Regions from separate parts of the Actinoplanes sp. URMC 104 genome, predicted to be linked through region 2. Evidence: predicted binding sites of a transcription regulator. Region 2 holds the regulator's gene; each other region holds the start of a gene.

Region 1 (4,294 bases), on a different contig from region 2:
AGCGCGGCCACCGTGCGCTCGCGGTCCTCGTCGGATGCCCGGATGTCCACGGCGGCACTCTACCGCCGCGGCGCGACCGCCGGCGCGTGCCGGAGGTCGCGGGGTTGGGGGAAGGCGACGAAAAAGGCGCGTCCCGCAGCGGGACGCGCCTTTTCGGTGAAGCCGATGGATCAGAAGCCGGGGCCGTGCTGGTGGCCGTGGCCACCGTGGCTGTGGCCGTGACCGCCGGCAGCGGCGGGCTCCGGCTCGGCCGGCTTGTCGACCACGAGGCTCTCCGTGGTCAGCAGCAGACCGGCGATCGACACGGCGTTGGAGACCGCGTTGCGGGTCACCTTGACCGGGTCGATGATGCCGGCGGCCGCCAGGTCGACGTACTCGTCGGTGGCCGCGTTGAGGCCGTGGCCCCAGCCCAGCTCGGCGACCTTGCCCACCACGACGTAGCCGTCGTGGCCGGCGTTCTGCGCGATCCAGCGCAGCGGCTCCACCAGCGCCTTGCGGACGATGGAGACGCCGATCGCCTCCTCGCCGGTGAGGCCGAGACCGCCGTCGAGCTCCGTGGCCACCTGGGCGAGGGCGGCGCCGCCGCCGGGGACGGTGCCCTCCTCGACCGCGGCCTTGGTCGCCGCGATGGCGTCCTCGATGCGGTGCTTGCGCTCCTTCATCTCGACCTCGGTCGCGGCGCCGACCTTGATCACCGCGATGCCGCCGGAGAGCTTCGCCAGCCGCTCCTGCAGCTTCTCGCGGTCCCAGTCGGAGTCGGAGGCCTCGATCTCCTTGCGGATCTGGGAGACCCGGTCGGTGACGTCGGCGGACTTGCCGCCACCGTCGACGATCGTGGTGTTCTCCTTGTCGACCACGACGCGCCGGGCGGTGCCCAGCATGTCGAGGGTGACCTGGTCGAGCTTGTAGCCGAGCTCGGGGGCGATGAGCTCGCCGCCGGTGGCGATCGCCAGGTCCTGCAGCATCGCCTTGCGCCGGTCGCCGAAGCCGGGCGCCTTGACGGCGGCCACCTTCAGCGTCTTGCGGATCGCGTTGACCACCAGCGTGGACAGGGCCTGACCCTCGACGTCCTCCGCGATGATCAGCAGCGGCTTGCCGGACTGGAGCACCTTCTCCAGCAGCGGCAGCATCTCCTCGATGCTGGAGATCTTCTGGGTGGTGATCAGGATGTGCGCGTCCTCGAGGACGGCCTCCTGCGACTCGGCGTCGGTCACGAAGTTCGGGGAGATGAAGCCCTTGTCGAACTGCAGACCCTCGGTGACGTCGAGCTCGGTCGACAGGGTCGAGCCCTCCTCGACGGTGATGACACCGTCGCGGCCGACGCGGTCCATCGCCTCGGCGATGAGCTCGCCGATGGTGGAGTCCTGCGCCGAGATGGTGGCCACGTTCGCGATCGCCTTGTGGTCGGCGACCTCGACGGCCTTCGCCAGCAGCGCCTTGGAGACGGTCTCGGCGGCCTGGTCCATGCCGCGCTTGAGGCCGATCGGGTTGGCGCCCGCGGTCACGTTGCGCAGACCCTCACGCACCAGGGCCTGAGCGAGCACGGTCGCAGTGGTGGTCCCGTCGCCGGCGACGTCGTTGGTCTTGGTCGCCACCTCCTTGACCAGCTGCGCGCCGAGGTTCTCGTACGGGTCGGTGAGCTCGATCTCCTTGGCGATGGTGACGCCGTCGTTGGTGATCGTGGGCGCGCCGAACTTCTTGTCCAGCACGACGTTGCGGCCGCGCGGCCCGAGGGTGACCTTGACCGTGTCGGCGAGCGAGTTGACGCCGTGCTCGAGCAGGTGGCGGGCGTCGTCCGAGAAGCTGAGAATCTTCGCCATTGTTCAATAGCCCTTCACGCACCACCGCCCTGACCCGTCGCGCGGGCCAGGGCGGTAAGCACTGTCAGTAGGTCACTTCTCGATGACCGCGAGGACGTCGCGGGCGGAGAGCACCAGGTACTCCTCGCCGGCGTACTTGACCTCGGTGCCGCCGTACTTCGAGTACAGGACCGTCTCGCCGACCTTGACGTCAACCGGGATGCGGTTGCCCTTGTCGTCGATGCGGCCGGGGCCGACAGCGAGGACGGTGCCCTCCTGCGGCTTCTCCTTGGCGGTGTCGGGGATCACGATGCCCGACGCCGTGGTCGTCTCAGCCTCGTTCGCCTGGACCACGATGCGGTCCTCGAGCGGCTTGATCGCAACCTTGGTCGCGGTAGTCACGGGCATACCCTCCTGGGTATCAGGTTCCGCCGGTCAAGTGTTGGCCGGTCTTGATGCCTCATGCCACCGGGCGGGGCCGTCGTCGCGGGTGCCGGTCCGCCTGGTGCCTAACCACGCGCCCGGATGGCCGCGTGGCTGGCACCCTCATGTTGAGAGTGCTAATCGGAGATTAGGCCGGAACTAGCACTCCGTCAACCAGAGTGCCAATGATGTCGTGCGGGAGAGAATGCCTGCGTGACTGCGGACTTGAGGACCCCCGAAGGCATCGAGGCGCTGGCGGCGGCGGGCGAGGTGGCGGGCCTGGATCCGCTCGCCGCGGCCTCGGCTCTGCGGTCCCGCGGCGTCCCCGGCGACCTCGCCGCGGCGGCGCTGACGCAGGTCGATCTGAGGCGCCGCGCGGCCTCGAAGTTCGGTCCCGACGCCGCGTCGATGTTCTTCACGCGCGCCGGCCTCGAGCAGGCGACCCGGCGGGTGGTGGCCGACCGGCGGGCGGCCCGGCTCGCCGCCGCGGGCGTCCGCACGCTGGCCGACCTCGGGTGCGGTCTCGGCTCCGACGCGCTGGCGGCGGCGCGGGCGGGCATCACGGTCCACGCCGTCGACGCCGATCCCGTCACCGCCGCGACTGCCGCCGCCAACGTCGAAGCGCTCGGCCTCGCGGACCGGATCACGGTCGAGTGCGCGGACGCCACCTCCGTACGGGTGGAGGCGTTCGACGCGGTCTTCGCCGACCCCGCGCGGCGCCGGGCGGGCCGCGGCCGGGTCTTCGACCCCCGGTCGTACTCGCCGCCCTGGGACTTCATCGCCGGGCTGGCCGAGCGGGTGCCGCGCACCGTGCTCAAGCTGGCGCCCGGGATCGACCACGCGCTGCTGCCGCCCGGCGCCGAGGGGGAGTGGGTGAGCGTCGGCGGCGACCTGGTGGAGGCCGCCTTCTGGTGCGGGCCGCTGGCGGAGGCGCCACGCCGCGCGACGCTGCTGCCCGCGGAACAGCGACGCCCGCCCGCGGAAGGAAGAACGGACGGGCGTGCAGGGAGGCGAGCGGACGAGCGCGGCGAGGCCGGGGTGGACAGGCGAACGGATGGGAGCGGGGAGACCCGGGCGGACGGGGCGGGGGAGTGGCAGTTGACCGGGAGCGGCGCGCGGGTGGCGCCGGTGGGCGGCGTGGGGGCGTACCTCTGTGACCCGGATCCGGCCGTCGTGCGGTCGCACCTCGTGGCGGAGTTCGCCGAGACCGTGAACGGCCGGCTCGCCGACCCGGAGATCGCGTACGTCTACACGGACGAGCCGGCGGTCACCCCGTACGCCCGCTGTTTGGAGATCACCGACGTGCTGCCGTTCTCGCTCAAGCGGCTGCGGGCGCTGCTGCGGGAGCGCGGCGTGGGCCGTCTGGAGATCCGCAAGCGCGGCTCCGCCCTGGAACCGGACCAGCTGCGCCGCGACCTCCGACTGGCCGGCCCGGCGGCGGCGTCGCTGGTGCTCACGCGGGTGGCGGGCGCGCCGACCGTGATCCTCTGCCGCGCGTAGCGGCGGAGTAGCCTGCGCGCCATGGCGAAGAAGGCCGCCGCCGGCACGCCGGCCACCGCGCTGCTCACCGCGCAGAAGGTCGAGCACACCCTGCATCCGTACGACGTCTCGCCGGACGCGCCCAACTACGGCGCGCTGGTGGCCGAGGCGCTGGGCATCGGGCCGGAACGGGTCTTCAAGACGCTGATCGCGGACGTCGACGGGTCGCTCGTGGTGGGGGTGGTTCCGGTGACCGGCGATCTGGACCTCAAGGCGCTCGCGCACGCCGCGGGGGGCAAACGGGCAAACCTCGCCGACCGCGCCGCCGCGGAGCGCAGCAGCGGATACGTGCGTGGTGGGATCAGCCCGCTCGGGCAGCGCAAGAGGTTGCCCACGGTGATCGACGACTCCGCCCTGGGCCTCGACCGGATGTACGTCTCGGCCGGTCGGCGCGGCCTGCAGGTGGGCCTCGCGCCGGCGGATCTGGTGCGTCTCACCGGGGCGACCACGGCAGCAATCCGGACATAGAGGTCGAAACCACCGGGCTCGGCGGCGACCGTTACGACAACGTTACGCCCCGAGAGGATCTTTCT
Region 2 (4,294 bases):
GTCTTGACGTCGAGGTGCACGAACAGGTCGCCGCGGCCCTGACCCCGCAGGTGCGGCACGCCCTTGCCGCGGATCCGCAGCGTGCTGGCCGGCTGGGTGCCCTGCTTGACCTCGATGGCCTCCTCGCTGTCCAGCGTCTTGATGGTCAGCCGGGTGCCGAGCGCGGCCGCCGTCATCGGCAGCGTCACGCGGCAGTGCAGGTCGTCGCCCTTGCGCGAGTACACGTCGTGCGGCCGCTCGTGGATCTCGACGTAGAGGTCACCGGGCGTGCCGCCGCCGGGCCCGACCTCGCCCTGCTGGGCCAGCCGGATGCGCATCCCGTCCTCGACGCCGGCCGGGATCTTGACCGTGAGCGAGCGCCGGGTGCGCACGCGGCCGTCGCCCGCGCACGTCGGGCAGGGGTTCGGGATCACCGTGCCGTGGCCCTGGCAGGTCGCGCACGGACGCGACGACACCACCTGGCCGAGGAACGTGCGCTGCACGCTCTGCACCTCGCCGCGGCCGCCGCACGTGTCACAGGTGGCCAGGTGGGTGCCCGGGGCCGTGCCCGCGCCGGAGCACTGGGTGCACAGCACGGCGGTGTCCACGGTGATCGGCGCCTCGACGCCGAAGGCCGTCTCGACCAGGTCGAGCTCGAGCCGCAGGATCGCGTCGGCGCCCGGGCGGGTGCGCGGCCGCGGGCCACGGGTGTTGCCGCCGGCCGCGGTGCCGAAGAACGCGTCCATGATGTCCTGGAAGCCGACGAACGGGCCGCCCGCGCCGCCCGGCCCGCCGGGGCCCATGCCGCCGCCGGGCGCCAGCGGGTCGCCGCCCAGGTCGACGATCTGCCGCTTCTGGTCGTCGGACAGGACCTCGTACGCCGCGTTGATGTCCTTGAACTTCTCGTGCGCTTCCGGATCCGGGTTGACGTCCGGGTGGTATTGCCGAGCCAGTTTGCGGTAGGCGCGCTTGATCTCGTCGTCGGTGGCTTCCCGGCTCACGCCGAGAATGCCGTAGTAGTCCTTGGCCACGGGCTCCGCAATCCTCGTCAGTTCTGGGCTAGAAGGTCGCCCACGTAGCGTGCCACCGCGCGCACGGTCGCGATGGTGCCGGGGTAATCCATCCGGGTGGGGCCGAGCACGCCGAGCCCACCGACGATCGTGGTGCCCGGGCCGTAGCCGGTGCTCACCACGGACGCCGACCGCAGGTTGTCGATCTGGTTCTCGTCACCGATCCGGACGCGGGTGGTGCTCGGTTCCAGGTCGCCGATCAGCTTCAGCAGGATGACCTCCTCCTCGAGGGCCTCGAGGACCGGGCGCAACGTGCCCTGGAAGTCCAGCACGCCACCACGGGTCAGATTAGCCGTGCCCGCCAAGGCGAGGCGCTCGTCACTGCGCTCGACCAGGGTCTCGAGCAGCACCGAGGCCAGGCAGGCCATGGTGGCGCGGCTGTCCGGCGCGCAGTCGTCGACCAGACCCTGCACCAGCGGCGGCGTGTCGGCCATCTTCTGCCCGGCGAGCTTCTCGTTCACCCGGCGGCGCAGGTCGGTCACGTCGTCGGCCGGAACGGGCCCGGGCAGCTCGACCAGCCGCTGCTCGACACGGCCGGTGTCGGCGATCATCACGAGCATGAGCCGCGTGGTGGAGATCGGCACCAGTTCCAGATGGCGCACCGCCGACCGGGTCAGCGACGGATATTGCACGACGGCGACCTGGCGGGTCAGCTGGGCGAGCAGGCGAACCGTGCGGTGCACGACGTCGTCGAGGTCGACCGCGCCGATCAGGAAGCGCTCGATGGCCCGCCGCTCGGCGGGGCTGAGCGCCTTGACCTTGGAGAGCCGGTCGACGAACAGCCGGTAGCCCGCGTCGGTGGGCACCCGGCCGGCGCTCGTGTGCGGCTGCCGGATGTAGCCCTCCTCCTCCAGCACCGCCATGTCGTTGCGCACGGTGGCCGGAGAGACACCGAGCTGGTGCCGCTCGACGAGTGACTTGGAGCCCACGGGCTCCTGCGTCTCGACGTAGTCCTCGACGATTGCCCGCAGCACCTCGAGCTTGCGGTCATCCAGACTCATATGACCCCTCCCTCTTGGCACTCACGCTGATCGAGTGCCAGTCTACGTCGCCGCAGGCGGCAGCGCGATGATCGAGTGCACACCTTCGTTCCCGGCAAGATCAGCATGTCGCCGGGGGGCGCATCGAGCTGCGGCTCTACGGTGAGACCATGAGTGAACCACCTCGGCCGCCCGGTGCGGGAAATCCGGACGATCCCACCCGGCCGTTCCACCCCTATGCGGGTAACGACCCGGCCCCGGGTTCGACACCACCGCCGTACGAGCCGCCGCGGGCCTACGAGCCGCCGCGGGCCTACGAGCCGCCGCCCGCCTATGAGCCGCCGCCCGCCTATGGGCCGCCGCCCGGTTACGGGCCGCCCCCGTCGTACGGCTATCAGCAGCCCGGTCACGGCGCCGCCCCCACCGCCGACGACCGGACCTGGGCGCTGATCACGCACTTCGGCGGCGCGGCCGGGGCGTTCCTCGGCGGCGGCCTGTGCGGCTGGGTGGCGCCGCTGATCGTGCTGCTCGCCAAGGGCAACCAGTCCCCGGCCGTACGGGCCGAGGCGGTCAAGGCGCTCAACTTCCAGATCGTGTGGTCGGTCGTCGGCGTGATCGGCTGGGCCAGCGCCTGCGCGCTCATCGGCTTCGTCATCATCCCGATCGCCGCGCTGATCTCGATCGTCTTCGGCGTGGTCGCCGGCCTCAAGGCGGTCAACAACGAGCCGTACGCCTACCCGCTCACGCTCAACCTGATCAAATAACGTCACACCACGTCGCGGATCACGGCGTCGGCCAGCAGGCGGCCACGCAGGGTGAGGACCAGACGACCCCGCTCGTACGCCGCGGGGTCGAGCAGCCCGCCGGCGAGCGCCTGCTGGGCGCCGCCGGCGTCGACCCGGTCGAGCGCGATGCCCTCGCGCAGGCGCACCCGCAGCATCACGTCCTCGACGTGCCTGTCCTCCGCCGTGAGCAGCTCGCGCCCCTGGCCCGGCGAGAGCCCCTCGAGGACCCGCTTCGCGTACGCCGCGGGGTGCTTGACGTTCCACCAGCGCACGCCGCCGACGTGGCTGTGCGCGCCGGGCCCCAGCCCCCACCAGTCCGCGCCGGTCCAATAGAGCAGGTTGTGCCGGCAGCGCGCGTCGTCGCCGGTCGCCCAGTTGGACACCTCGTACCACCGGAAGCCGGCCTCGCTCAGCGCCGCCTCGGCCGCCAGGTAGCGGTCGGCCGCCACGTCGTCGGAGGGGTACGGGATCTCGCCCCGCCGCATCCGGGCCGCCATCCGCGTGCCGTCCTCGACGATCAGGGCGTACGCGCTGACGTGGTCCACCCCCGCCTCGACGACGCTGCGCAGCGAGCCCGCGAAGTCGTCCGCGGTCTCCCCCGGCGTGCCGTAGATCAGGTCGAGGTTGACGTGCTCGAAGCCGGCCTCGCGCGCCTCGATCGCCGCCTGCGGGGCGCGCCCGGCCGTGTGCCGGCGGTCGAGGATGCGCAGCACCGCGGAGGCGGCGGACTGCATGCCCAGCGAGACGCGGGTGAACCCGTGCCGGCGCAGGCGGCGCAGATAGCCGGGGTCCACCGACTCGGGGTTGGCCTCGGTGGTCACCTCGGCGCCCGGGGCCAGCCCCCAGGCGGCGTCGATGCCCTCGAGGATGCGGCCCAGGTCGTCGGCGTCGAGCAGGGTGGGGGTGCCGCCGCCGAAGAACACCGTGTCGACCTGGCGGGGCGCGATCGTGCTCTGCGCCAGCTTGAGCTCCTGGAGCACGGTGTCGGCGTACGTCTCGCGGCTCGCGCCGCCGCCGAGCTCGCTCGAGGTGTACGTGTTGAAGTCGCAGTAGCCGCAGCGGCTCGCGCAGAACGGCACGTGGACGTACACCGCGAAGCCGTCCCTGCCGACATGCGCCGTCGCCTCGGCGGGGAGGGAGCCGTCGAGCGGTACGGGTTCGCCATCGGGAAGTGCGCCGGCCATCCCTCAAGTGTGCACGGCTGCCGTTAGTGTTCCGCCATGGCTCTGGTCCGTACCGTCACCGGCGCCGGGGTGACCACCATGACCCTGGACTCCCCCGCGAACCGCAACGCCCTGTCCACCCCGCTGATGCGTGAGCTGCTCGACGCGCTCGCCGAGGCGCTGACCGACCCTTCCGTACGCGTCGTGGTGCTCTCGCACACCGGCCCGGTGTTCTGCTCGGGCGCCGACCTCAAGGAGACCGCGGAGGCCCGCGCGGCCGGCCGGGTGCCCGCCGAGATGATCGCCGACGTGCTCGC
Region 3 (4,294 bases), on a different contig from region 2:
GGCGGCCATCAGGCGGGCCGCCGCATGCGCAGCTCGGTGAGCGTCGGGACCACCGGGTGCGGCACCCGCTCGCCGGTGTCGCAGAAGCCGAGTTTCTCGTACGCCCGCACGGCCCGGTCGTTGCCGACGACCACCTCGAGCAGCGCCCGGGGGCGGCCCGCGGCCCGCGACCAGTCGACGACCGCCTCGATCAGGTCGGCCACCACCTTGCCGCCGCGGTACGCCGGCGTCACGTAGACCGCGAAGATCACCGTCTCGCCGGGGAACTCGGGCGCGACCGTGCCGCCCGCGTGCCCGATCAGCCGGCCGTCGTCGCCGGGGTCGGCCACGAACATGGCGAGGTCGTCACCCGCGGCGGCCTGGGCGATCCGCTGCCGGTAGGAGTCGTGCGAGCGGGCGGCCGCCTGGGCCAGCGTCTCGAGGAACGCCAGCGGGCTGTCGGCGAGCATCTCGAGCCGCAGCGCCCGCATCCGGGCGGCGTCCTGCGGCCTGATCCGGTGCACGCTCCAGCTCCCCATGTCGTCCTGACTACCCCCAGCGGGCCGGTGCGGCAACCCGGTTGCCACGAATAGTCACGGGGTGGCGGCGAAGGCCCGTGCTGAGGCAAGGTGTGCCGATGGACCACCGTGAGGCTCCCATCTTCATGGTCGAGCCGCCGGTGGTGAACGCCGCCGATCCGTTCGACGCCGAGGGGCGCACCGCCGACCTCGCCGGGCCGTTGCGCCGGCTGGCGTCGGCGCCGGCGCTGTCCGACCGCCTGGTCCCGGGCCCGGGCGCGGCCGCCTGGGCGGGCCGGTTCGGTGCGGTGCTGACCCGCGGGGGCGTCCTCCTGCTGCCGGTGACGGCCCTGGCCGCGCTTCCCATGCACTTCTTCGTCGGCCGGCTCGACGAGGCGGTGATCGCGGCGCCCTACCTGTCCGAGCTCGCGGGCGGCTTCGGCCTGCTGCTGCTGCCGATCATGTGGCTGGCCTATCTGGCGGTGACCGCGCTGCCCCACGTGATCACGCTGGCCGGCGCGGTCGGCGTCCTGGTGCCGCAGGCCGCCGGGGCCCGGCTCCGGCCGCGGCTGGTCTGGTCGCTGGTCGCGCTGCGGCTGCGCGCGCTGTGGCTGTGGTTCGCCGCCTTCTCCGTGCTGACCGGCAGCCTGCCGCTGCTGCTCACCGAGGACTCGCTCGGCCCGGCCGCGCGAGTCCCGCTGGCCGTCGTGCTCGCGGCTGTCTCGACCGCCGTGCTGACCTTCGGAGGCGTCCTGGGCTGCGTCGTGCTGATCGAACGCGGACACGCGCGGCGCCGCACGGTGCGGCTGCTGGCCCGGGTGCAGCCGGTCGGGCTGATCGCCGCCGCGGCCGCCGTCACGGTGGTGCCGCAGATCGCCGACGAGTTCCTCGGCGGGCTGGCCGCCACGCTGGCGGGCGTGGTGCTCGCTCAGCTGTGGGCGATCGCGGCGCTGGTGACGTACGCCCAGGCCCGTCGCCTCGAAGAGCCGGTGACCAGCGCATCCTTGCGCAACGAGCTGGCTGCCCCGGAGGAGTGAGCCCCGCGGTCGCCTGCGCGCAAGACGGGGTTTCCTTGCACTCGCACCCGGGGAGTGCTAAACAGGTCATTGGCACTCGCGACTGCTGAGTGCCAAGCAGGTCGGGACGGTGGGGTTCCGGTCGCGGCGCCGCCATCGGCGCCGGGGCACGGGGCCGGTCGTCGCGGGCTATCCGGCTCGGCCTGAGGACGTCACATCGCCAGGTGGTGACGTCCGCAGAGTTCCGCAAACGTGCGGAGGGGCGCGGCCACGGGCCACGCACCTCGACTGTCCAGGAGGACACAGCCGTATGGCCAAGATCATCGCATTCGACGAGGAAGCTCGTCGCGGCCTCGAGCGGGGCATGAACCAGCTCGCCGACGCCGTCAAGGTGACGCTCGGCCCCAAGGGCCGCAACGTCGTGCTCGAGAAGAAGTGGGGCGCGCCCACCATCACCAACGATGGTGTGTCGATCGCCAAGGAGATCGAGCTCGAGGACTCCTACGAGAAGATCGGCGCCGAGCTGGTCAAGGAGGTCGCGAAGAAGACCGACGACGTCGCCGGTGACGGCACGACGACGGCGACCGTCCTCGCCCAGGCGCTGGTCCGTGAGGGCCTGCGCAACGTCGCCGCGGGCGCGAACCCGATGGCCCTCAAGCGGGGCATCGAGGCCGCCGTGGCGAGCGTCTCCGAGGGCCTTCAGCAGCTCTCCAAGGACGTGGAGACCAAGGAGCAGATCGCTTCGACCGCCTCCATCTCCGCCGGTGACTCCACGGTCGGCGAGATCATCGCCGAGGCCATGGACAAGGTCGGCAAGGAAGGCGTCATCACCGTCGAGGAGAGCAACACCTTCGGCCTCGAGCTCGAGCTCACCGAGGGCATGCGCTTCGACAAGGGCTTCGTGTCGGCGTACTTCATGACCGACGCCGAGCGCATGGAGGCCGTCTTCGACGACCCCTACATCCTGATCGCAAACAGCAAGATCTCCGCGGTCAAGGACCTCCTCCCCGTGCTGGAGAAGGTCATGCAGGGCGGCAAGCCGCTGGTCATCATCGCCGAGGACGTCGAGGGCGAGGCCCTGGCCACCCTGGTCGTCAACAAGGTCCGCGGCACCTTCAAGTCGGTCGCCGTCAAGGCCCCCGGCTTCGGTGACCGTCGCAAGGCCATGCTCGAGGACATCGCCATCCTCACCGGTGGCGCGGTCATCAGCGAGGAGGTCGGCCTCAAGCTGGAGAACGCCGACCTGAGCCTGCTGGGCCAGGCCCGCAAGGTCGTCATCACCAAGGACGAGACCACCATCGTCGACGGTGCCGGCAACGCCGAGCAGATCCAGGGCCGGGTCAACCAGATCCGTGCCGAGATCGAGAAGTCGGACTCCGACTACGACCGCGAGAAGCTGCAGGAGCGCCTGGCCAAGCTGGCCGGCGGCGTTGCGGTCATCAAGGTCGGCGCGGCCACCGAGGTCGAGCTCAAGGAGCGCAAGCACCGCATCGAGGACGCCGTTCGCAACGCGAAGGCGGCCGTCGAGGAGGGCATCGTGCCCGGTGGTGGTGTCGCCCTGGTGCAGGCCGGCAAGACCGCGTTCGACAAGCTGGACCTGGTGGGCGACGAGGCCACCGGCGCCAACATCGTCAAGGTCGCGCTCGACGCCCCGCTGCGTCAGATCGCCGTGAACGCCGGCCTCGAGGGCGGCGTCGTGGTCGAGAAGGTGCGCAACCTCGACGCGGGTCACGGCCTCAACGCCGCGACCGGCGAGTACGTCGACCTGCTGGCCGCGGGCATCATCGACCCGGCCAAGGTCACCCGCTCGGCGCTGCAGAACGCCGCGTCGATCGCCGCGCTGTTCCTCACCACCGAGGCCGTCGTGGCCGACAAGCCCGAGAAGACCCCGGCCCCGGCCGGCGCCCCGGGCGGCGGTGACATGGACTTCTGAGTCCAGTCGTAGCAACACGAGAAGGGCGGGTCGCCTCGGCGACCCGCCCTTTTCCGCTGCCTAGCCCCGGTGGCGTCCGGGCCGGTGCCGGCCGGCGCCCGCCGGCGTCGGCACGGCCAGCCCGAGCCGGTCACCGCCCGCCATCAGCAGGAACCCGCCGACCAGGACGGCGATGCCACCCGCGACCACCACGGCGATGAGGTCCATACCGGTCTTCGGCAGCTTGATGATGCCGGTGCCGTCGTTGTCCCCGGCCGCGGCGGCGTTGACGGTGACGGCGACGATCGCGGTGGCGGTGCCACCGTGGCCGTCGCTGATCGTGTAGACGAACGAGTCCAGGCCGCCGGCGTAGTGCTGGAACGGCGCGTACGTGACCGTGCCGTCCTTGTTGAGCACCGCCGTGCCGTGCCGCGGCTTGCCGATCGTCACGACCCCGAGTGCGTCGGTGTTGGCGTCCGTGTCGTTCCCCAGCGGCGCGATGACCACCGAGCCGCCGGCGTCCACCGAGACGGCGTCGTTCTTGGCGACCGGCTTGGTGTTCGTGCCGGCCACCTTGATCGTGATCGTGCCCTCGGCGACGTTGCCGTCCGCGTCGGCGGCGGAGTACGTGAAGCTGTCCGTGCCGCTGAAGCCCATCGCCGCCACGTACGTGACCGTGCCGTCGGCGTTGAGCTTGGCCGTGCCGTGCTTCGGCGTGCCGATCGCGCGGACCGTCACCGGCGTGCCGTGCTGGTCGGTGGTGGGTAGCACGACCCGCAGGGCCTTGCCCGGCTTGGCGTGCAGCGACTGGTTCGGCACCACGGGCGGGGCGCCCACGGTGATCGTCACGTTGGTCGTGACGTGGTTGC

What was found. Region 2 encodes HrcA, which represses chaperone genes, less so after heat shock. Its sites were predicted from a motif close to GGTTNGCACNCTCNNNNNGAGNGTGCNAACC; they were not measured.
Region 1: the regulator HrcA is predicted to act here: its motif matches at 2,335-2,365, upstream of groES (co-chaperone GroES).
Region 3: the regulator HrcA is predicted to act here: its motif matches at 1,602-1,632, upstream of groL (chaperonin GroEL).

Annotation. Positions count from the first base shown of each region.
Region 1 is NZ_JBPQTO010000004.1:709,710-714,003, forward strand. Features, by position in the region: gene ACSNN8_RS17195 (DUF1707 SHOCT-like domain-containing protein) at 1-50, opposite strand, end outside; gene groL (chaperonin GroEL) at 171-1,820, opposite strand; gene groES (co-chaperone GroES) at 1,893-2,207, opposite strand; gene ACSNN8_RS17210 (class I SAM-dependent methyltransferase) at 2,436-3,722, shown strand; gene ybaK (Cys-tRNA(Pro) deacylase) at 3,744-4,229, shown strand.
Region 2 is NZ_JBPQTO010000011.1:2,731,298-2,735,591, forward strand. Features, by position in the region: gene dnaJ (molecular chaperone DnaJ) at 1-1,010, opposite strand, end outside; gene hrcA (heat-inducible transcriptional repressor HrcA) at 1,028-2,050, opposite strand; gene ACSNN8_RS38580 (DUF4870 domain-containing protein) at 2,200-2,793, shown strand; gene hemW (radical SAM family heme chaperone HemW) at 2,796-3,998, opposite strand; gene ACSNN8_RS38590 (enoyl-CoA hydratase-related protein) at 4,035-4,294, shown strand, end outside.
Region 3 is NZ_JBPQTO010000002.1:1,997,650-2,001,943, reverse strand. Features, by position in the region: gene ACSNN8_RS10425 (hypothetical protein) at 1-9, opposite strand, end outside; gene ACSNN8_RS10420 (GNAT family N-acetyltransferase) at 9-518, opposite strand; gene ACSNN8_RS10415 (hypothetical protein) at 617-1,534, shown strand; gene groL (chaperonin GroEL) at 1,824-3,446, shown strand; gene ACSNN8_RS10405 (Ig-like domain-containing protein) at 3,507-4,294, opposite strand, start outside.